4 regions of the Serratia proteamaculans genome follow, and region 2 is predicted to be linked to each of the others. Evidence: riboswitches for the same ligand, from Rfam matches in the RefSeq annotation. Region 2 holds a riboswitch; each other region holds the start of a gene.
The links. A riboswitch is a leader RNA that binds a small molecule or an ion and turns the genes downstream of it on or off. The one in region 2 is predicted to bind thiamine pyrophosphate.

Region 1 (5,772 bases), 3.7 Mb from region 2:
GTTCGGCTTCTTCGAAACCGGACGTGGCGTGGTGGATACCGTGGTGGCGTTTTCCGCACTGGCATTGTTTACCGCCTTTGGCAGCGGCTACCTTGGTTTCAAAGTTGGGATACTGTTTTATTCGGCGATCGCCATTATCGTGGGGATTATTATTTTGTTGGTGATGAAGGAAAGCCCGGAGGGAAAAACAACTTCACAAAGCGCAGTGGCGGTTGATAAAAAACCGGGCATGAGTAGCGTATTAAAAAATAAAACGGTCTGGCTGATTGCCTTCAGCGTTTTCTGTGTTTATGCGGTGTATTGTGGGCTGACGTTCTTTATTCCTTTCCTGAGCCATGTCTATGCATTACCGATTGCACTGGTTGGGGCCTACGGGATCATTAATCAGTATTGCCTAAAAATGGTGGGTGGGCCGATTGGCGGTTTGATTGCGGACAAAGTATTAAAATCCCCCAGCAAGTATTTATTCTATACCTTTATTATCAGCGCCGTTGCGCTGGCATTATTGATCCTGTTGCCGCATGAGCAAATGCCGGTCTATCTGGGCATGGCCTGTACGCTGGGATTTGGTGCGGTGGTCTTTACCCAACGTGCGGTGTTCTTCGCACCGATCGGTGAGGCGGGGATTGATGAGGAACACACCGGTGCGGCGATGGCGCTAGGCAGTTTTATCGGTTACGCCCCGGCAATGTTTTGCTTCAGCCTGTACGGCCACATTCTCGATGCTTTCCCCGGGCTAACCGGCTACAAGATTGTCTTCGGCCTGATGGGCATGTTTGCCTGCGCCGGGATCATCGTGTCGGGGCTGTTGGTCAGAAATATCCGCGCACGCGGCAAATTGACCCCGGCGGTTTCTGCCGCCTGAGTTGGGGACTATGGATGGGCACGGTACAACACGCCGTGCCCTTACTTGGTCGGCGAGTGCATCAGGTAATAGTCTTCCGCGCCGTCATTGCCGGTGGTGATCGTCCGCCAGCCGTGTTTATGGTAAAACGCCAGCGCCTTCTCATTCTTGACCAGACATTTCAGCGAGCCGGTGGCGGTAAACGTCTGCTCCGCTGCCTGCAACAGCGCGCTGCCGACGCCCAGGGGCGGCAGGTGAGGGTCGACATACAGATTGTGAATAAAGTTATCCTGACGATAAATCGAGACAAACCCCAGTCGCTTCCCTTTTTCTTCCGCCACCCAAATATCCTCGCCCAGTGTCGAACGATCGAAATCTTCCAGTCGGTAATCTTCGGTATCACGCCAGGGGAACGCCGCTTTGCGCGATGCCAGATACAGGGTGCGCAGGAACGGACGGTCGGCCTCCTGGTATTTTCTTATTTGCATGGCGTCTCCTTTTTATTTTTTGACACTATAGCGCGATTGACCTCACCGGCGGCAACCCCAATAATGGCCGTCTTGACTCGGGGTGCCTCTAGGGGCTGAGATTTTACCCGTATTACCTGATCTGGATTATGCCAGCGTAGGGAAGTCTCGGTGCCCCCACCGGTACCCGCCTTCTTGAACGCCGGTTGGGAGGAATATGTTCGCTCGACCTGATGCTTTACCCGGCGCTCACGCCGCGGCTTGTTTGACCCAATTTAAACGCCAACCCCCCTTGATTCATTGCCTGACCAACGAAGTGGTGCAGGAACTGACGGCTAACGTGTTGCTGGCGCTCGGCGCTTCCCCGGCGATGGTGGTGGAACCGACCGAAGCGGCGCAGTTCAGCCGGCTGGCGGATGCTTTGCTGGTTAATATCGGCACCCTCAATGCCTCGCGGGCCGAATCCATGCTGGCCGCGGTAGAGGCTGCCAATGCGGCGGGCACCCCCTGGACGCTGGATCCGGTCGCCGTTGGCGGGCTGGTGTACCGCACTGCATTTGCCCAGCGTTTGCTGGGGGAAAAGCCGGCGGCAATTCGCGGCAATGCCTCTGAGATCATGGCGCTGAGTGGCATGCAGGCGAACGGTCGCGGCGTCGACAGCGCTGACGATTCACTGGCGGCGTTACCGGCGGCGCGTGAACTGGCGCGGCTCAGCGGGGCGATAGTAGCAGTGACCGGCGTGGTGGATTATATCACCGACGGCCAGCGTGACTGGGCGGTCGCCGGAGGGGACGTGCTGATGACGCGAGTGGTGGGCACCGGTTGTGCGCTTTCGGCGGTGGTGGCGGCATTTTGCAGCCTGCCGGGCGATCGACTGGACAACGTTGCCACCGCCTGCCGGGTGATGTCGCTTTGCGGTGAGCGGGCCACGCGCCGTGCCGCCGGGCCGGGCAGTTTTACCCCGGCATTTCTCGATGCCCTATATCAACTGCGCCCGGAGGACCTGCAATGAAACGGATTAACGCGTTGACCATCGCCGGGACCGATCCGAGCGGCGGGGCCGGTATCCAGGCCGACCTGAAAGCTTTCTCTGCGCTGGGGGCCTATGGCGCCTCCGTGATCACCGCGCTGGTGGCACAAAACACCCGCGGCGTGCAGTCGGTGTATAACATCGAACCGGCCTTTGTCGCCGCTCAACTTGATTCCGTGTTCAGCGATCTGCGTATCGACAGCACCAAGATTGGTATGCTGGCCAACGCCGACATTGTGCAGGCGGTGGCGGAGCGTTTACGTCACTATCAGCCGTCGTTTGTGGTGCTGGATACGGTGATGCTGGCGAAAAGCGGTGATCCTTTGCTGGCACCGGAGGCGGTGGAGTCGATTCGCCGCGAGCTGTTGCCGCTGGTGTCGATCATCACGCCGAACCTGCCGGAAGCGGCGGCCCTGCTGGAATGTGCCCCGGCGGAAAACGAAAGCCAGATGCGTGAACAGGGACGGGCACTGTTGGCGATGGGCTGCCAGGCGGTACTGATGAAGGGCGGCCATCTGAGTGAAAGTGAAAGCCCGGACTGGCTGTTCAGTGTGGGGCAGGAGCAACGCTTTACTGCACCGCGCGTAGCGACCCGCCATACGCACGGCACCGGCTGCACGCTGTCTGCCGCATTGGCCGCGCTGCGTCCGCGCCACGACGACTGGGCAGGTACGGTCGCTGCCGCCAAGGATTATCTGCAAAAAGCCTTGCAGCAGGCCGATACGCTGGAAGTGGGGCACGGCATCGGGCCGGTGCATCATTTTCACGCCTGGTGGTGAGTCAACTTTTTAGCCGTGCTGTGGTCTGACTAGATTCAGGCCCGGTTTTGGCCGGGTGCGATCGAATTCAATCAAGGGAGAAGGGCATGACAGGACAAAACGCACTTCGCGGCGCCATCTTCGGCGCGTTACTCAGCTTCAGCGTGGGCAGCTTCGCCCAACAGATTGTCACCACTTCGGACGTGATCCAGCAGCCGGGTTATCAGGCCAGTTGGCAGAACATGGTGAAGGGGCAGGCCCGTTTGCCGGGCTGGGCGCGCAAAGGGGTAGGGACGTCAACCCCGGCGCAAAGCCTGAGCTGGAAGGGCCAGGATTATTTGGTGGGCAATGTGTGCAAGCCCCATGACTGTGCCAACAACTTTATGATGGTGGCGTTTAAAGAAGACAAGTCGCAGGCCTGGGCGGTGCGCGTTGAAGTGGCGAATAAGCCGGAAGCGGTTGATCATCCGAAGAAATACGCCAAATACCAATGGTTGGGCAAGCCGGATGAGGACATGAAGGCGCTGCTGAAACAACAGTTCGAGAATAATCCGGACTGGAAATAAGCGGACTTTAGCGTCGTACGTATCCCCTCACCCAAAGGAGAGGGGACAAACGGGCAAGCATTAGTTAATGCGGTCAGCCGATACCGGCCTGATGCAGGTCGTGCAGGTTGATCGCGCCCACCAGTACGCCATCCAGATTGACCACCGGCGCGGCGCTAATGTGCTGTTCGTGCAACGCTTCCAGTGCTTCTCCGGCGCGCCATTGTTCCGGCAAACGGTAGCCGGGCCGGGTGATCGCCGGGCTTAATGCATCCTGCAGGCTATTGCCTTTCACCAGCCAGCGGCGCAGGTCGCCGTCGGTAAACACCCCCACCACTTTCTGCTGTGCGTCACACACCGGCACTAACCCCAGCCCGGTGCGACTCAGTTCGAGCATCGCTTCCATCACGTTGGCATTTTCACTGACCTGCGGCAGGCGATCGCCCGTGCGCATCAGGTGATGTACCCGGTTCAGCAGGCGTGCGCCCAGGCTGCCGCCCGGATGCGAGCGGGCAAAGTCTTCGGCGTTGAAACCGCGTTGACGCATCAGCGCCATTGCCAGTGCGTCGCCCATCATCAGCGTATTGACCGCACTGGAGGTCGGTGCTAGCCCCATCGGGCAAGCCTCACGCTCAACGCTGATGTCCAGCATGCAGGCCGCCGCCTGTGCCAGCGGTGACTCTTTGCCACCGGTAATAGCGATCACCGGGATGTTATTCTCCGCCAGTAGCGGCAGGATCAGATCCAGTTCTTTGGCGCGGCCGGAGTAGGAGATAAACACCACCACGTCGTCGGCACCGATCATGCCGAGATCGCCGTGCAGTGCCTCCGCCGGGTGGACGAAGAAGGACGGGGTGCCGGTACTGGCCAGCGAGGCGGCAATTTTTTTACCAATATGACCGGATTTACCGATGCCGGAAATCACCGCCTTGCCGCGACAGTTCAGCAGCAGTTCGCAGGCGCAGACGAAGTTGTCGTCCAGTCGCGCCAGCAGGCGTTGTGCTTCGGTCAACTCAATTTCCAGCGTTTCGCGGGCAAAGGCCAGCAGGGCAGCGGCGTTACTCATCAAAATCTCCTACCAGAATGATATTGATCCCTTTCGCTTGTAGCGCGGCGAGGTAATCCGGGTTGATGTTTTTATCGGTGATCAGCGTGTCTACGGCGCTCAGGTCGCAGACCACGTTCGGGCTTTTGCGGCCAAATTTTGACGAATCCACCAGCAGGATAATACGGCTGGCGGCTTCACACATCGCCTTGCTGACGTTATGCACTTCGTTAAAGGTGGTGACACCGGCGTTAAGATCCACGCCGTCCGCACCGATAAACAGCTTGTCGAAGCTGAACTGCTGGAAAGCCGATTCGGCCAGGCTGCCGTGGAAGGACGCCGATTTTTTGCGGTAAGTGCCGCCGGGCATCAGGATGGTCTGGTCGTTATCCAGCTCCACCAGCGCATTAACGATATGCAGGCTGTTGGTCATCACCGTGATGTTATTGAACTGCGCCAGATGCGGCACCATTTGCAGCACCGTGCTGCCGGCATCGAAAATCAGCGAGTCGCCGTCGTTGATCAGCTTAATGGCGGCGTAGGCGATCTGACGTTTCTTTTCGGTATTGATGTGAGTTTTGCGGTCGATGGGCTGGTCGCCATCGTCGCGGCTGAGCACCACGCCGCCGTAGGTGCGGATCACCTCGCCTTCGTCTTCCAGCAGGGTAAGATCTTTACGAATGGTGGTGCCGGTGGTGGCGAAATGTGCCGCCAGGGCATCCACTGCCGTTTTGCCATGTCGCTGCAGATATTCAAGGATAGCGGCCTGTCGCTGCTTTGGTTTCATAGCCCGTCCTGTTCACAAGAGTTGAGCATTTCCCTTCAGTGAATAATTCAACATGAAAGGTAATGTCTTTTAATGTGAAAATATCATGATTTAGGGGCAATCGCTAACGATAGTGCAGTCTGGCATGCGCGATCCTCGGGGAAGATCACATCCGGGCGCAGATCCCGCTGGTGCAGGCCATGCAGCCGGGCGATCGACCGGGGTTGGGCAAAAATGGTCAGGCCGCGCATCAACATGCTACCGCAGACCCGTTGTTCGGTGTCGAAGGCCAACGCCAGCACCACCCGTGGCCGGAA
Region 2 (5,772 bases):
ACCAGGGATATAGGGCATGTTAGTGCTAACACGAGCCACCTGGTATTCCACCAGCTCCAGCGACGGATAGCGCAGGATGGCGATGGCGGCGCGGGTTACCGCCCCTTCCTGCTCAAAGCCCACGTCGGCACCGGCGATAAAGGCCGGTGGATCGACCAAAAAATCATCCTGGCGAATGACTTCAGAGGCGCGAAGCAGTTGCTCCGTACGCAGGGCCTGAGTATCTATCACGTCCAATCCTTAGCGATGGTATTTCCCCGACTGCGCGTGAACCGCCTCAACAAAGGCGCCTGCGTTCTCCGGCGGCACGTCCAGGTGAATACCATGCCCCAGGTTGAACACGTGCCCTTCGCCGTGGCCGAAACCAGCCAGAATGGTTTCCACTTCCTGGCCGATACGCTCAGGTGACGCATACAGCATGGAAGGATCCATATTGCCCTGCAACGCGACTTTGTCCCCTACGCGACGGCGTGCATCACCGATATCGGTTGTCCAGTCGAGGCCTAACGCGTCACAACCGGTCGCCGCCATCGCCTCCAGCCACTGACCGCCACCTTTGGTAAACAGCGTCACCGGCACGCGATGGCCGTCGTTTTCACGTAGCAGACCGTCGACAATCTTATGCATGTAGTGCAGTGAGAACTCGCGGTAGTCACGACCGGTCAGCACGCCACCCCAGGTATCGAATACCATCACCGATTGTGCACCGGCTTTAATCTGGGCGTTAAGGTACAAGATGACGCTGTCCGCCAGCTTATCCAGCAGCAGGTGCAACGTCGCCGGCTCGGCGTACATCATTTTTTTCAGCTTGGTGAAGGCCTTGCTGCTGCCGCCTTCCACCATATAGGTCGCCAGTGTCCACGGGCTGCCAGAAAAACCAATCAGCGGCACTTCGCCCTTCAGCTCACGACGGATGGTGCGTACCGCATTCATCACATAACCCAGTTCCACTTCCGGGTCGAACGCCGGCAGCTTGTCGACATCGGCACAGCTGGTGATCGGTGAGGAGAAACGCGGGCCTTCACCGGTTTCGAAATACAGGCCCAGCCCCATAGCATCGGGAATGGTGAGGATATCGGAGAACAGGATCGCAGCATCCAGTGGGAAACGACGCAGCGGCTGCAGCGTGACCTCACAAGCCAGCTCCGCGTTCTTGCACAGCGACATGAAATCACCGGCCTCGGCGCGCGTAGCCTTGTACTCCGGCAAATAACGACCGGCCTGACGCATCATCCATACAGGGGTCACATCCACCGGCTGACGCAACAGTGCGCGCAGGTAACGATCGTTCTTCAACTCATTCATTATGGGGCTCCCTTATTCATCTGCCGGTATTGTAGCGATTTATTGTTCACGGCATAAGGCTACGGTGTCCTCTATCAGGCGACGCGCTACGGTGCCGGGTGGCGGTAGCAGTGGCAACCGATCGTAGCGGTACCAACCGGCGTTAAGCAGCTCTTTGGGATCGTGGCGGATCTCGCCCCGGTGATAATCGGCCATAAAGGCCATCATCAGCGAATGCGGGAATGGCCAGGGTTGCGAGGTGACATAACGCAGGTTTTTGATTTCAATATTACTTTCTTCCATAACCTCACGCGCAGCCGCCTGCTCCAGCGTTTCGCCGACTTCGACAAAACCGGCCAGTACGGTATGAATACCGCCGCGGTGACGCACATGCTGCGCCAGCAGGATCTCATCGTCACGCCGAATGGCGACAATCACGCAGGGTGCGATCTGCGGGTAATAACGCTCCCGGCAGTTGCCGCACAGGCAGGCACTTTCGGTGCGGCTGAGGTGCATTTCATGGCCACAATAGCCGCAGTAGCGGTGGGAACGGTAAAAATCGGCCAGTTGTACGCCACGCCCGGCGAGCTGGAACAGCCCGCGATCGAGTTCAAGCAGTTGGCGCACCGAGCCCATTTCCTGCGGCATCGCGTGGCGCACCAGCCAGACCGGCAGCCCTTCCCATTCGCCAATAGCGCGAGCCATCCGCCCCTGCAGGGAGAATGACGCCGCTGAACCGCACGGTAATTCACCGTTCGGTAACCAAAGTTTGCTTTCATGGCTGACGATCCACCAGCCATTTTCATTACCCGTTAATGCAAGTTCCATATCGTTGTTGCACAACCTCAGCTTCACTGGCACTCTACAAATCGGCCTTGTTACATTTTAATAACTTACTGTTACGTTTTATTACTTACGGAGTCAAACATGCTCAACCGTTTGGAAAGCCTGACTCAGCGCGTTGGTGGTAGTAATGAATTAGTAGATCAATGGCTTCAGGCGCGCAAGCAATTGCTGGTCGCCTATTGCGCCCTGGTGGGCATCAAACCGAACAAAGAAAAGCATACGCCGCTGAATGAAAAAGCGCTGGAGAACTTTTGCCATAATCTGGTGGATTATCTCTCCGCCGGCCATTTTCATATCTATGACAGAATTATCAAACAAGTGGAAGGCGCATCCAGTCCGAAAATGTCTCTGGCGGTCAACATCTATCCCAAGCTGTGGGCCAATACCGAGCAGATCATGGCTTTCCACGATCGCTATACCGAAGTGGATATCGATCAGGACCTGTGTCTGGAATTGCATCAGTCTTTGTCCGACATCGGTGAAACGCTGGCAGCACGTTTTACCCTCGAAGACAGGTTGATCCAACTGGCGGCTGAAACTTGGCAACAGGCGGAGCCGGACAAGACACTGGATCCAGCCCGCTAAAATGTTGTAGTCTATTTTATTATCCCTCCTATACTGGAGGGCATCTTGTCGGAGTGCCTAGCGCCTGATTTGTTCATCAAATTGGCCAGGCTGAGACCGTTAATTCGGGATCCGCGGAACCTGATCGGGTTAATACCCGCGAAGGGAACAAGAGTAATCTATCGCCATAGGCAGGTGACCCGATTTGGGATAATCCCGCCTTCCCGGCCAGCATTATTACTCCCTCCGAGCTCCAGACAAGCAACTTTCCCAACCCAACACACTGGTAGGAACTTGCTATGTCTAACGTTAAAAAACCCCGTGCCCGTAAAGAGCAACGCGAAGAAGCCCAGCAGTTTATCGACACCCTGCAAGGGGTCTCCTTCCCCAATTCACGCCGTATCTATCTGCAAGGCTCACGTAGCGATCTGCAGGTGCCCATGCGTGAAATTCAGCTCAGCCCGACGCTGATCGGCGGTGAGAAGGACAACCCGCAGTACGAGCAGAACGAAGCCATCCCGGTGTATGACACTGCCGGTCCTTACGGCGATCCTCAATCCGAACTCAACGTGCACACCGGTTTGGCGAAGTTACGCGCGTGTTGGATCACCGAACGCGGTGACACCGAAGCCCTCAAGGGCGTCAGTTCTGGTTTTACCCAGCAGCGCCTGGCCGATGAAGGCCTGGATCACCTGCGCTTTGAACATCTGCCGTTGCCGCGCAAGGCGCAACCGGGCAAATGCGTCACCCAGTTGCACTACGCCCGCGTCGGTATCATTACCCCGGAGATGGAGTTTATCGCCATCCGCGAAAACATGGGTCGCGAACGCATCCGCGGTGAGGTGTTACGCCACCAGCATCCGGGACAAAGTTGGGGCGCCAACCTGCCGGAGAACATCACGCCGGAATTTGTCCGCCAGGAAGTGGCCGCCGGCCGCGCCATCATCCCTGCCAATATCAACCACCCGGAATCGGAGCCGATGATCATCGGCCGCAACTTCCTGGTGAAGGTTAACGCCAACATCGGCAACTCGGCGGTGACCTCTTCGATCGAGGAAGAAGTCGAGAAACTGGTGTGGTCCACCCGCTGGGGCGCGGATACGGTGATGGATCTTTCTACCGGCCGCTATATTCACGAAACCCGCGAATGGATCCTGCGTAACAGTCCGGTACCGATTGGTACGGTACCGATCTATCAGGCTCTGGAAAAGGTGAACGGCGTAGCAGAAAACCTCACCTGGGAAATGTTCCGCGATACGCTGCTGGAGCAAGCAGAACAAGGTGTTGACTACTTCACCATTCACGCCGGTGTACTGCTGCGTTACGTGCCGATGACCGCCAAACGCCTGACCGGCATCGTCTCCCGCGGCGGTTCGATCATGGCCAAGTGGTGCCTGTCGCATCATCAGGAAAACTTCCTTTACCAGCACTTCCGCGAAATCTGTGAGATTTGCGCCGCCTATGATGTCTCTCTGTCCCTCGGCGATGGCCTGCGTCCGGGCTCGATTCAGGACGCCAATGACGAGGCACAGTTCGCCGAACTGCACACCCTGGGTGAACTGACCAAAATTGCCTGGGAATATGATGTTCAGGTGATGATCGAAGGCCCCGGCCACGTACCGATGCAGATGATCCGCCGCAATATGACCGAGGAGCTGGAGCACTGTCACGAAGCGCCGTTCTATACCCTCGGCCCGCTGACCACCGATATCGCCCCGGGTTATGATCACTTTACCTCCGGCATCGGAGCCGCGATGATCGGCTGGTTCGGCTGCGCCATGCTGTGTTACGTCACGCCGAAGGAGCACCTCGGCCTGCCGAACAAAGAGGATGTCAAACAGGGACTGATCACCTACAAGATTGCCGCCCACGCTGCCGATCTGGCTAAAGGGCACCCCGGCGCGCAGATCCGCGATAACGCCATGTCCAAGGCGCGCTTCGAATTCCGCTGGGAAGACCAATTCAACCTGGCGCTCGATCCGGCCACCGCACGTGCTTATCACGACGAAACCCTGCCACAGGAGTCCGGCAAAATTGCCCACTTCTGCTCCATGTGCGGGCCAAAATTCTGCTCGATGAAAATTTCGCAAGAAGTTCGCGACTATGCCGCCGCGCAGGAAGCGGCCAAACCGATAGAAGTGCAGCTAACCGGCATGGAAAAGATGTCTGCCGAGTTCCGCTCACGCGGTAGTGAGCTGTACCACAGCGCCAGCAACCTGCAAGAGGAGCTGAGCAATGACTGATATCACCACGCCTTTCCCCGCGACTCCGTACAAGTTGGGGCTATACCCGGTGGTCGACAGCGTTGAATGGATTGCCCGCTTGCTGGAAGCAGGCGTCACCACAATTCAGTTGCGCATCAAGGATCGGCCGGATGAGCAGGTCGAAGATGACATTGCCGCGGCCATTGCCCTCGGCAAACAGTACGATGCCCGATTGTTTATCAATGACTACTGGCAACTGGCGATTAAACACGGTGCCTATGGCGTGCATCTCGGCCAGGAGGATTTGGCTACCACCGATCTGGCGGCGATTCACCGCGCCGGGCTGCGTTTGGGGGTTTCTACCCATGATGATAGCGAGCTGGCCCGCGCCATTGCGGTGAAACCTTCCTATATTGCACTGGGGCATATCTTCCCGACGCAAACCAAAGACATGCCTTCCGCCCCTCAGGGTCTGGTGGAGCTGAAACGTCATATTGCCGGATTGAGTGACTATCCGACGGTGGCGATCGGCGGGATCAGCATCGATCGCGTGGCGGCCGTGCTGGATTGTGGCGTCGGCAGCGTAGCCGTGGTCAGCGCCATTACCCAGGCTGAGGACTGGCGCGCAGCGACCGCACAACTGCTACAACTGATCGAAGGCAAGGAGTAATGCCATGTTGAACGATCAAGAGTTCCTGCGCTACAGCCGCCAGTTATTGCTGGAGGACATTGGCCCCGAAGGCCAGGAGAAGCTAAAACAGTCGACGGCGCTGATCGTCGGGTTGGGGGGATTAGGCTCCCCCGCCTCGCTCTATCTGGCCGCCGCCGGCGTCGGTACCTTGTTGCTGGCCGATGACGATACACTGCACCTCAC
Region 3 (5,772 bases), 430 kb from region 2:
CATCTGCACAGTCCCGATTACTGGCTGCCGTGGCTGCTGGGCAGCGTGCCCGCGATGATCCTGCCGCGCGAATGGCAGAGCCTGCCGGAATTCTCACGCCACCCGGTGGGCACCGGGCCGTATAGCGTAGTGCGCAACCACCGCAGCCAGATGAAAATTCACGCTTTTGACGATTACTTTGGTTACCGCGCGCTGATCGATGAAGTGAATATCTGGGTGTTGCCGGAAGTGACTGAGGAACTGGTGCATTCCGGCGTCCAACTGCAGGCGGACGATACCGGCAAAAATGAGCTGGAAAGCCGGTTGGAAGAAGGCTGCTATTTCCTGCTGTTCGACCAGCGTTCGCCGCTGGCGGCCGATCCGGCTATTCGCAGCTGGCTATGCGAGTTGATCAACCCCATTTCGCTGCTGAGCAATGCCGGCCCGGTCTATCAGCGCTATTGGTCACCGGCCTACGGTCTTCTGCCGCGCTGGCACCACAACCGCACGCTGGCGCAGCAGCCCAAACCGGCCGGGCTGACCGAACTGACGCTGACCTACTACAGCGAGCATTCGGAATTCCACGCCATTCAACAGGCGATCGAACCCCTGTTGGCGCAGCAGGGCATCAAGCTGAAGATCCAGGTTGTGGATTACGACACCTGGCATAAAGGCGAAGCCAGTAGCGATTTATGGCTCGGTAGCGCCAACTTCTATCTGCCGCTGGAGTTCTCGCTGTTCGCTACCCTGTATGAACTGCCGCTGATGCAGCACTGCATGAATGAAGACCTCGCTACGGATGCCGCACTGTGGCGTGCCAATGCCTTGCCGCTGGCCGATTTTTGCCAACGCCTGGTCAGCAATCATCAGTTACACCCGTTGTTCCACCACTGGTTGCAACTGCACGGCCAACGCAGCATGCGCGGCGTGCGGATGAACACCCTCGGCTGGTTTGATTTTAAATCCGCCTGGTTTGCGCCGCCGGAAGCATAAGCGCCTTTCACCGGCGCCCGTTAGTCTTTACAATGGCGCCGTCTCAACGGGGTGCAAAACGGCGGCGTGCCGAATTTGCTGAGAACAAACCCGTCGAACCTGATCCGGTCAATACCGGCGGAGGGATTTGAGCCCAGCGAACAGGCAGCAGCCGATCGCCCCCTCAGATACCCTTGCCCCCCTAAATTTTCAGGAGTGCAAAGTGGTCAAGAAAAGCCTGCCCTTATTACTGTTGTTGTGCGCCGCACCGGTGTTCGCCAAACCCACGCTGACGGTCTACACCTATGATTCGTTCGCTGCCGACTGGGGCCCGGGTCCGGCGGTCAAAAAAGCCTTTGAGGCCCAGTGTGACTGTGAGCTGAAGTTCGTCGCGCTGGAAGACGGCGTTTCGCTGCTTAACCGCCTGCGCATGGAAGGGAAAAACAGCGCCGCCGACGTCGTGCTGGGGCTGGACAACAACCTGCTGCAGGCTGCGCAACAAACCGGTTTATTCGCGCCAAGCGACGTCGACAGCGCGAAGTTGAGCGTCCCCGGCGGCTGGCAGGATAAAACCTTTGTGCCTTATGACTACGGCTACTTTGCCTTCGTTTACAACAAAGAAAAGCTGAAGAACCCGCCAAAAAGCCTGCAGGAGCTGGTCGACAGTGACCAGAACTGGAAGGTGATTTACGAAGATCCGCGCACCAGCACCCCCGGCCTCGGCCTGCTGCTGTGGATGCAGAAAGTTTATGGCGACAAGGCCCCCGAAGCCTGGCAAAAGCTGGCGAAGAAAACCGTCACCGTGACCAAGGGCTGGAGTGAAGCCTACGGCCTGTTCCTGAAAGGCGAAGGTGACCTGGTGCTCAGCTACACCACCTCCCCGGCCTACCATCTGATCGAAGAGAAAAAAGACAGCTACGCCGCCGCTAACTTTAGCGAAGGCCATTATCTGCAGGTCGAAGTGGCGGGCAAACTCAAGGCCAGCAAACAACCCGAGCTGGCAGAACGCTTTATGCAATTTATGGTGACCCCGGCGTTCCAGAACAGTATTCCCACCGGCAACTGGATGTACCCGGTGATCAAAACCCAGCTGCCGACCGGGTTTGAGCAAATGACCGTCCCGCAGACCGCGCTGCAATACAGCGCTGAAGAAGTGGCCAAACAACGCGGCAACTGGATCCGGGCATGGCAAACCGCCGTCAGCCACTGATCCCACGCTGGCTATGGCCGGGGCTGCTGGCTGCCGGTCTGATCCTGACCATCGCCGCACTGGCGATGGGTTCTCTGTGGCGGCACGCGCCGGAAAGCGACTGGCAAGGTCTATGGCAGGACAGCTATCTGTGGCATGTGGTGCGTTTCACCTTCTGGCAGGCGTTGCTGTCCGCGCTGATCTCGGTGCTGCCCGCCATTTTGTTGGCGCGCGCGCTGTACCGCCGCCGTTTCCCCGGACGCCAATTACTGCTGCGGCTGTGCGCCATGACGCTGGTGTTGCCGGTGTTGGTGGCGGTGTTCGGCCTGCTCAGCGTTTATGGTCGACAGGGCTGGCTGGCCGCGCTGTGCGGTTGGTTAGGCATTGATTACAGCTTCTCGCCTTATGGCCTGCAGGGCATCCTGTTGGCCCACATGTTCTTCAACCTGCCGCTGGCGACCCGCCTGCTGTTGCAGGCGCTGGAAAATATTCCGGTCGAACAGCGCCAACTGGCAGCACAACTCGGCATGAGCGGCTGGCAACAGTTTCGTTTTGTCGAATGGCCGGCACTACGCCGCCAGATCCTGCCGAGCGGGGCACTGATCTTTATGCTGTGCTTTGCCAGCTTCGCCACCGTATTGTCACTGGGTGGCGGGCCACAGGCCACCACCATCGAACTGGCGATCTACCAGGCGCTCAGCTATGACTACGATCTCAGCCGCGCCGCGCTGTTGGCGCTGATCCAACTGGCCTGCTGCCTGGGGCTGGTGGTACTCAGCCAGCGCTTGAGCCAGGCCTTGCCGGTCGGCAACACCCAGGCCCACGTCTGGCGTAACCCGGAAGACAGCCTGGGGCGCCGGGTCAGCGACTTTTTGCTGATCGTCGCTGCCCTGCTACTGCTGTTACCCCCGCTGTTGGCGGTGATTGCCGACGGTGCCAACCAAACTCTGGTCAGCGTGCTACAACAGCAGGTGCTGTGGCAGGCGTTGTTTACCTCGTTGCGTATTGCTCTCGGTGCCGGCGCACTGTGCGTGGTGCTGACCATGATGCTGCTGTGGAGCAGCCGTGAGCTGAAGCTGCAACAGAGCCTGCGCTGGGGCCATGCACTGGAACTGAGCGGCATGGTGATCCTGGCGATGCCGGGCATCGTGTTGGCGACCGGCTTCTTCCTGCTGCTGAGCGATACCGTCGGGCTGCCACAGTCGCCGTACGCACTGGTGATCCTCACCAATGCACTGATGGCGGTGCCCTACGCGCTGAAAGTGCTGGAAAACCCGATGCGCGACCTGGCCGAACGCTACAACCCACTGTGTCTATCGCTGGATATCCACGGCTGGCAGCGGCTGCGGCTTATCGAGCTGAAAGCGTTGCGCCGCCCGCTGGCCCAGGCGCTGGCCTTTGCCTGCGTGCTGTCGATCGGCGATTTCGGCGTGGTGGCCCTGTTTGGCAACGAGCACTTTCGCACTCTGCCTTACTACCTGTATCAGCAGATTGGCGCCTATCGCAGTAATGACGGCGCGGTCACCGCACTGTTGTTGCTACTGTTGTGTTTCCTGCTGTTTACCCTGATCGAACGCTTACCGGGCCGCCATGATAGAGCTTGAAAAACTGACCTACCTGTATGAGCACCTGCCGATGCGCTTTGACCTGCGCATTGAGCCAGGCGAACGTGTCGCGGTGCTTGGCCCCAGTGGCGCAGGCAAAAGCACCCTGCTCAGCCTGATCGCCGGGTTCCTGCCGGCCGCCAGCGGCAAGCTGCTGCTGAACGGCAGCGTTCACACCGCCACGCCACCGGCCAAACGCCCGGTCTCGATGCTGTTTCAGGAAAACAACCTGTTTGCCCACCTGACGGTGGCGCAGAACATCGGATTGGGGCTGGATCCGGGGCTGCGGCTGAATGAGCAGCAAAAGCAGCAGTTGGCACAGATTGCCCGGCAAGTGGGGCTGGAAGAGCATCTGCCACGTCTGCCGTCCCAGCTTTCCGGCGGCCAACGTCAGCGTGCCGCCCTGGCGCGCTGTCTGATCCGCCAGCGACCCATCTTGCTGCTCGACGAACCCTTTTCGGCGCTCGATCCGGCGTTACGCAATGAGATGCTGCACCTGCTGCGGGAGGTGTGTGACCAGCGCAACCTGACGCTGCTGATGGTGTCCCACAACCTGGATGACGCCGCGCGCATCGCGCCACGTACCCTGTTGGTGGTCGATGGACGCATATATTACGACGGTCCAACCCAGGCATTGCTGGACGGCAGTGCGCCGGAAGCCCGGGTGTTGGGCATTTCACACAAACCGTGATCTGCCGCGCGTTTTTTATGCTGCGCAAATAAACCTGTTGTGCGAATTTTTCGCCTGTGGTTTTATAAAAACCTGACTTTTTTTACTGATGATAAGGTTCCCTGTGATCGCATCCTCGCTGACTTCGACCCTACTAGTTACCGCGCTACCAGCCGCGGTGATGGTCGTCGTGCGTGTGGTGGTGGTCGTCGGCAATGCGCCGTAGGGTCCGAATCAACGCATCGATTCCCAAACCCCGCCGGCGCAACCGGGCGGGGTTTTTAGTTTCAGCCCCCTGCCCAGAAAAGCGAACCGGCCTTGAGAAAGGATAGGAACATGGCAATTTCGGGCACGCCACAGCAAGGCAACCGCTTCACCGGCGCACAGTTGATCGTTCATCTGCTGGAACGTCAGGGCATCACCACCGTCGCCGGCATTCCCGGTGGCGCGGCGCTGCCGCTGTATGACGCACTGAGCCAAAGCACCCGCATTCATCACGTACTGGCACGCCACGAACAGGGCGCGGGCTTTATGGCGCAGGGCATGGCACGCGCCAATGGTAAAGCTGCGGTGTGCATCGCCTCCAGCGGGCCGGGCGCCACCAACCTGGTGACCGCCATCGCCGACACCAAGCTCGATTCCATTCCGCTGGTGTGCATCACCGGCCAGGTGCCCTCCTCGATGATCGGCACCGATGCCTTTCAGGAAGTAGACACCTACGGCATCTCGATCCCTATCACCAAGCACAACCATTTGGTGCGCGATATCCGTGAACTGCCACAGGTGATCTGCGACGCATTCCGTATCGCCGAATCCGGCCGTCCTGGCCCGGTGTGGATCGACGTACCGAAGGACGTACAAACCGCGGTGATCGATTGGGATGAACTGCCGCCGATCGCCGTTCCCGACGCCGCCCCCACCTTCGAGGCCACTGCCGTAGCGCAGGCCGCAGCGATGATCAACCAGGCCAAGCGCCCGGTGCTGTACCTGGGCGGCGGCATCATCTGCGCCAATGCTCACCAACAGGCGATTGAGTTGGCGGAACGCGCCAACCTGCCGACCACCATGACGCTGATGGCGTTGGGTGCCATGCCGGTACAGCACCCGCTGTCGCTGGGCATGCTGGGGATGCACGCGGCGCGCAGTACCAACTTCATTCTGCAAGAGGCCGACCTGCTGATCGTACTGGGCGCACGCTTTGACGATCGGGCAATTGGCAAAACCGAACAGTTCTGCCCGAACGCCAGCATCATTCACGTGGATATCGACCGTGCCGAACTGGGCAAGGTGAAACAGGCCAACATTGCCATTCATGCCGACGTCGGCCAGGTGCTGCAACAGCTGCTGCCGCAGATTGA
Region 4 (5,772 bases), 3.2 Mb from region 2:
GATAATATGGCTATCGTCGATACCGGCGGGGTGGCGGGACAGCACCAGCAGGCGATGACTAAGGCGGCAGGCCTCCATCGGGTCATGGGTAATCAGCAACACGGTATGCTGCGCCAGCAGGTCGGCGGCCAGCGTCTGGATCATGGCGCGGGTTATGGTGTCCAGCGCCGAAAAGGGTTCATCCATCAGCACAATCGGCTGGCGTTCATACAGGGTACGGGCGATGGCGGCGCGCTGGCGCATGCCACCGGACAGCGCGGCAGGCAGAGTGTTGCCATAACCACTCAGCCCCACGCGTTCCAGCAGGTGCTCCGCCCAGGGGCGATCGGCCTTTTCACCGCGTAGCCGCGCGCCGAGGCTAATGTTCTGGTCAATGGTCAGCCACGGATAGAGCAAATCTTTTTGCCCCATATAGGCGATGCGCCCGGCAATCGGCTGGCCATCGCTGCCGATGACCGTACCGGAAGTGGGTTTCGCCAGCCCGGCAATAATCTTTAACAGGCTGGTTTTCCCCGCCCCGCTGGCACCGAGCAGGGCGACAAAGCTGCCGCCTGCGATATCAAAACTAAGCCGGTCGAAAATCACCTGCTGACCAAAGCGCAGGGTTAAATCCCGCACCTGAATACCCGGCCGGACGCCATCGTGCTGCGCATTGCCTATACTCATTGGGCATTCAGCCCCATTTGCCAGAAGGCGGATTCCAGCCGGGTGGCGGTGGTGAAAATCACCGACAGCTCGGCCAGGCGGCTCTCAGCCCCACGCTGGCGGCCAACGTTTTCCAGCAGGTCGAGCGCGGCCTGCACCCCGGCCAGATAGGCCGGATCGCCATAGTTGCGGATCCACGAGGCATAAGGATTAGCTTCCATCACCGTGGCGGGGTCGTTGAGCAGGCGCAGGCCAATCTCGGCATAGCCGGCGACACAGGGCAGCAGGGCCGCCAGCAGATCCAGAGCATCACCGGCGTGGCCGATATCGAGCACATAGCGGGTGTAGTTGAGGGTTTCCGCTGCCTCGGGTTCGGCGGCAATCTGCGGCTCGCTCAGCCCCCAGTCGGCGCAGTAGGCCAGATGCAAAGGCAGTTCGGCGACAATCGCATTGAGCGAGGCGGTGGCTGCGCGCATCTCCGGCAGGGTGCGCAGCTTGCTGACCAGCAGCGCGTAGGCGCGGGCAAAGTGGATCAGAAACAGATAATCCTGGGTCAGGTAGCGACGGAAAGCGGGTTCCGGCAAGGTACCGGCGGCCAGTTGCTGAATAAAGGGATGAGCGACATAGTCCTGCCAGTGGCTACCGGCCTGTTGGCGTAGCCGTCCGTAAAGACCGTCGTCGAATTGGGGGGTAAACATGGGACCTCCAAAAATTAAGTGGAGATCCGGGCGTGCTGAGGTAAGAACGGGCAATAACTGATGGTGTTATTGCCGACCCGTCCCTTCGCTGGCATGACCCAGATCAGGTTCAAAGGGTTCGGCTTACGCCATCTCAGCCCTTGACAGGACACCCCTCGGAGGAGCCTGTTATACGATATTTACTTTTTGATTACAATGCCCGTGCGGCGGCCACGGGCACCCGGCGTTAAGGTTTTTCCTAGCCGAAAACGGTTCGTTTAGTGCGGTCCAATACAATTTTTCTGGCTTGCAGGGGGGCATGTTTGTCACTGTATTCCGGTCATAATTCACTCTAAGGACACTACCCATGAAGAAAATTGGATTTCTCTCTTTTGGTCACTGGACGCCTTCGTCGCAGTCGGGCACCCGCTCGGTTGGCGATGCACTGTTGCAATCCATCGATCTTGCCGTCGCGGCAGAAGAGCTGGGGGCGGACGGGGCCTATTTCCGCGTACACCACTTCGCGCGCCAACTTGGTTCGCCATTTCCGCTGTTGGCCGCCATCGGTGCCAAAACCCAGCGCATTGAGATCGGCACCGGCGTGATCGACATGCGTTATGAAAACCCGCTGTATATGGTGGAAGACGCCGGCGCCGCCGACCTGATTTCAGGCGGGCGCTTGCAGCTTGGCATCAGTCGCGGCTCTCCCGAGCAGGTGATTGATGGCTGGCGTTACTTTGGCTATACCCCGGCCGAAGGCGAGACCGAAGCCGATATGGCGCGCCGCCACACCGAAGTGCTGCTTGATGCGTTGCGTGGCGAAGGGTTCGCCGAACCTAGCCCGCAGCCGATGTTCCCGAATCCACCGGGCTTGCTGCGGGTGGAGCCTTTCTCCGCCGGACTGCGGGATCGCATCTGGTGGGGCGCCAGCTCAGACGCTACGGCCGTTTGGGCGGCGAAGTTGGGGATGAACCTGCAAAGCTCAACGCTGAAAAACGACGAAACCGGCGAACCGTTCCACGTGCAGCAAGCGAAGCAGATCCGCGCGTATCGCGAAGCCTGGAAGGTCGCCGGGCATAAACGGGAACCCCGCGTGTCGGTCAGCCGCAGCATCTTTGCGTTGATGGACCAGCGGGATCGCAACTATTTTGGCAATAGCGGGCAAGACGGCGATCAGGTGGGGTATATCGGCGATCAGACCCGGGCGATATTCGGCCGCAGCTATGCCGCCGAGCCGGAGCTGTTGATCAAACAACTGGCGCAGGACGAAGCAATTGCCGAGGCGGACACCTTGCTGCTGACCGTGCCAAACCAGCTGGGTGTTGATTATAACGCCCATGTGATTGAGTCGATCCTGACCCATATCGCCCCTGCGCTGGACTGGCGCTAATTAGGTCATAGCCAAAAGCCCGCCTGAGGTTTCTGCGGCGGGCTTGACTTATTTTGCTCAATTTGTATTTTAACGACATGCATACATTTCTGATTATCGTCCCTGAAGGGGGCATGTTGTTTGAGTCGGCGGGGATCGCCGACATCCTGATGCAAGCCAACCGCTTGAGGCCTGATGACGCGCCGCTCTACCAGATAGCGATAGTCACTACCCAGTCTCACCGCGTGGTGCATGGGTCCTCCGGCTTGAACCTATTGGCCGACCATCGCCTTTGCGATCTGGATCCAGAACAAGCGCGTGACACCATCATCGTCACCGGCAAAGGGGCGACCGAGGAAGAAAGTGCTTTTGTGGTGGATTGGCTACGTCGTGCCGCACCCAAAGCGCGCCGAATTGCCTCCGTTTGTGGCGGGGCCTTGTTGCTTGCTGAAGCCGGGTTGCTGGATGGCCGTCGTGCCACCACGCACTGGCGGTTGCTGGACACCTTGCAATCTCGTTTCCCCAAAGTGCTGGTCGAAAATGGGCCGATCTATGTGCAGGACGGCAGTGTCTGGACCTCCGGCGGCGTCAGCTCCGGGTTCGATCTGACGCTGGCGCTGGTGGAAGACGATTACGGTTTTACTCAGGCCCGCGAAGTGGCGCAGGACCTGGTGATGTTTTTGCGTCGGCCCGGCGGGCAGGCGCAGTTCAGCCGTTACCCGTTAAATCAGGCTAAAACCCCCGGCCCAATCCGCGATCTCCAGTGCTGGATCCTGGAAAATCTGGCGGAAGATCTTTCCGTCGAGAAACTGGCCGAACGGGTTGCCATGAGCCCACGCAACTTTACCCGCGTGTTCACGCGTGAGGCCGGTATTCCTCCGGCCAAATTTGTCGAAGAAGGGCGTTTGTACAGCGCCCGACAGCGTCTGGAACAGAGCTCGGCAGGCATTGAGCAAATTGCCCTCACCAGCGGTTTCGGCAATAGCCTCAATCTGCGGCGTGTCTTCGAACGGCATTTGCAGCTGACCCCGACCGAGTACCGCGAACGTTTTCATGCACGTACTTTGGCCTAAATTGATCTGTAAACGTCATTTACGACACACATCCCTCAGGCTTAAATTGGCAGCAGAGCCAATAACGAAGGAGTAGATCATGGTCAAAGTAGGCATTAATGGATTCGGCAGGATCGGCAGGAATGTTTTGCGTGCGGCATTAGGTCGCGATGACTTTGAAGTCGTGGCGATTAACGATTTGACCGACAGCAAAACCCTGGCGCACCTGCTCAAATACGATTCGCTTTCGGGCACTCTGGCCGCCCAGGTTGAAGCCGGTGAAAACCAGTTGCTGCTCGATGGTCGTCCGATTCATGTATTCTCCGAAAGAGATCCGGCGGCCATCCCATGGAGCAGCGTGGGTGTCGAGGTGGTGATTGAGGCGACGGGTTTCTTTACCGACAAAGCCAAGGCTGAAGTGCACATCACGAAAGGCGGAGCCAAGCGAGTCATTATCTCGGCACCGGCCAAAGGCGACGACATTACCCTGGTGCTGGGTGTTAACCATCAGCAATACGATCCGGCCAAACATTTTGTCGTCAGTAACGGCAGCTGCACCACTAACGGTCTGGCACCCGCCGCTCAGGTATTGCATCAGGCTTTCGGCATTGAATACGGCCTGATGAATACCACCCATGCTTACACCAACAGTCAGGCATTGCATGACCAACCGGAAAAAGACTTACGCGGTGCCCGCGCCGCAGCAGAGTCGATTGTGCCTTATTCCAGCGGCGCGGCCAAAGCGCTCGGCAAGGTGATCCCGGAGCTGGAGGGCCGTCTGACCGGTTACTCGCTGCGGGTGCCGGTACCGGTGGTGTCTATTGTTGACCTGACGGTCACGCTGAAACGTGAGGTGACGGTGGAAGAGATCAACGCCGCTTTCCGCCAGGCAGCCGAATCCGGCCCTCTCAAGGATATTCTTGGCTACAGCGATGAGCCGTTGGTGTCTAGCGACTACAGAGGCGATCCACGCTCTTCCGTGATTGATGGGCTTTCCACGCTGGTCATTGGCGGCAAGCTGGTCAAGATCCTGGCCTGGTATGATAACGAGTGGGGCTTCTCTAACCGGCTGGTGGATCTGGCGGTATTGATGGATAAACGCGGGTTATAGACGAGTAGGGGCGCTGCAGGCTGCGCCCCGATGTTGAAATCCAGCCAATTTACAGCTGCGCGATGCGCATTAAATCTTGTTTGGCCCCTGGCGCGACCGCCAGCACCGGCCCGCCGTGCAGCAAATGTTCCCCTTCGGTGTTAAATGCATGGGTCCAGCCACCGGCTTCGTTGACCAGGCAGTAACCCGCCAGACAATCCCAGGCATGCATATAAGGTTCGTAATAACCCACCAATCGTCCTGCGGCCACCCAGGCTAACATCATGGCGCCGGAACCGTTACGGAAGAAATTGCCGCCGACAGCGGTGATCTGGGCAGCGATTTCCCCAACGCGTTCCGGTGTCACATAGCTGTTGGCACCAAAGCCGGTGACGTGGTTTTGCATGGTGCGCTGTGGGTCCACCTGCAGCGTTTTACCGTTGAGGGTAGCACCCGCGCCGCGCGCCGCGACAAAACATTCCTGCTGGCAGGGGGCGACGATCACCCCGATCACCGGCTCACCCTGATGGATCACCGCAATCGACACGCACCAGTTCGGCATACCGTTAACAAAGGGGCTGGTGCCGTCGATCGGGTCTACCACCCAGGTGTAGCCAGAATCACCAGGCTGCAGGCCAAATTCTTCTCCCAGAAAGCCGTCGTCCGGGAACTGGCGGGCTATCTGCTCGCGGATCAGCAGTTCAACTTCGCGGTCGGCGATCGATACCACATCTTGCGCATCGCGTTTGGTTTCGATCACCAGGCTTTCGCGGCGGTTAAAATAGTCCAGCGCTTTGTTGCCCGCTGCTCGTGCCGCCTGTTCGGCCAGCGTCAAACGCTGGGAAATGGACTCATTCATCTTTGCTCCTTAAGGTATTGAGGTTCACTGGGCAATCAGCGCCAGTCCCTGAGATTTGAAATCAATGGCCACGCGGGTGG

Region 1: it holds a riboswitch for thiamine pyrophosphate, as region 2 does, so the genes downstream of both, thiM (hydroxyethylthiazole kinase) here and thiC (phosphomethylpyrimidine synthase ThiC) in region 2, are expected to answer to the same signal.
Region 3: it holds a riboswitch for thiamine pyrophosphate, as region 2 does, so the genes downstream of both, thiB (thiamine ABC transporter substrate binding subunit) here and thiC (phosphomethylpyrimidine synthase ThiC) in region 2, are expected to answer to the same signal.
Region 4: it holds a riboswitch for thiamine pyrophosphate, as region 2 does, so the genes downstream of both, QOT07_RS16270 (TenA family protein) here and thiC (phosphomethylpyrimidine synthase ThiC) in region 2, are expected to answer to the same signal.

Annotation. Positions count from the first base shown of each region.
Region 1 is NZ_OX461105.1:4,039,034-4,044,805, reverse strand. It holds gene QOT07_RS18835 (MFS transporter) at 1-865, shown strand, start outside; gene QOT07_RS18830 (GNAT family N-acetyltransferase) at 907-1,332, opposite strand; TPP riboswitch at 1,401-1,492, shown strand; gene thiM (hydroxyethylthiazole kinase) at 1,529-2,323, shown strand; gene thiD (bifunctional hydroxymethylpyrimidine kinase/phosphomethylpyrimidine kinase) at 2,320-3,120, shown strand; gene QOT07_RS18815 (inhibitor of vertebrate lysozyme family protein) at 3,207-3,665, shown strand; gene gutQ (arabinose-5-phosphate isomerase GutQ) at 3,739-4,710, opposite strand; gene srlR (glucitol operon DNA-binding transcriptional repressor SrlR) at 4,703-5,476, opposite strand; gene gutM (transcriptional regulator GutM) at 5,560-5,772, opposite strand, start outside.
Region 2 is NZ_OX461105.1:300,055-305,826, reverse strand. It holds gene nfi (deoxyribonuclease V) at 1-231, opposite strand, end outside; gene hemE (uroporphyrinogen decarboxylase) at 241-1,305, opposite strand; gene nudC (NAD(+) diphosphatase) at 1,345-2,112, opposite strand; gene rsd (sigma D regulator) at 2,212-2,715, shown strand; TPP riboswitch at 2,755-2,879, shown strand; gene thiC (phosphomethylpyrimidine synthase ThiC) at 2,994-4,937, shown strand; gene thiE (thiamine phosphate synthase) at 4,930-5,568, shown strand; gene QOT07_RS01355 (HesA/MoeB/ThiF family protein) at 5,573-5,772, shown strand, end outside.
Region 3 is NZ_OX461105.1:734,447-740,218, reverse strand. It holds gene sgrR (HTH-type transcriptional regulator SgrR) at 1-972, shown strand, start outside; TPP riboswitch at 1,010-1,116, shown strand; gene thiB (thiamine ABC transporter substrate binding subunit) at 1,175-2,161, shown strand; gene thiP (thiamine/thiamine pyrophosphate ABC transporter permease ThiP) at 2,137-3,744, shown strand; gene thiQ (thiamine ABC transporter ATP-binding protein ThiQ) at 3,731-4,435, shown strand; gene ivbL (ilvB operon leader peptide IvbL) at 4,524-4,640, shown strand; gene ilvB (acetolactate synthase large subunit) at 4,751-5,772, shown strand, end outside.
Region 4 is NZ_OX461105.1:3,477,152-3,482,923, reverse strand. It holds gene QOT07_RS16275 (ABC transporter ATP-binding protein) at 1-666, opposite strand, end outside; gene QOT07_RS16270 (TenA family protein) at 663-1,343, opposite strand; TPP riboswitch at 1,407-1,509, opposite strand; gene QOT07_RS16265 (LLM class flavin-dependent oxidoreductase) at 1,690-2,712, shown strand; gene QOT07_RS16260 (GlxA family transcriptional regulator) at 2,790-3,764, shown strand; gene gap (type I glyceraldehyde-3-phosphate dehydrogenase) at 3,844-4,854, shown strand; gene QOT07_RS16250 (inositol monophosphatase family protein) at 4,904-5,692, opposite strand; gene QOT07_RS16245 (ABC transporter ATP-binding protein) at 5,717-5,772, opposite strand, start outside.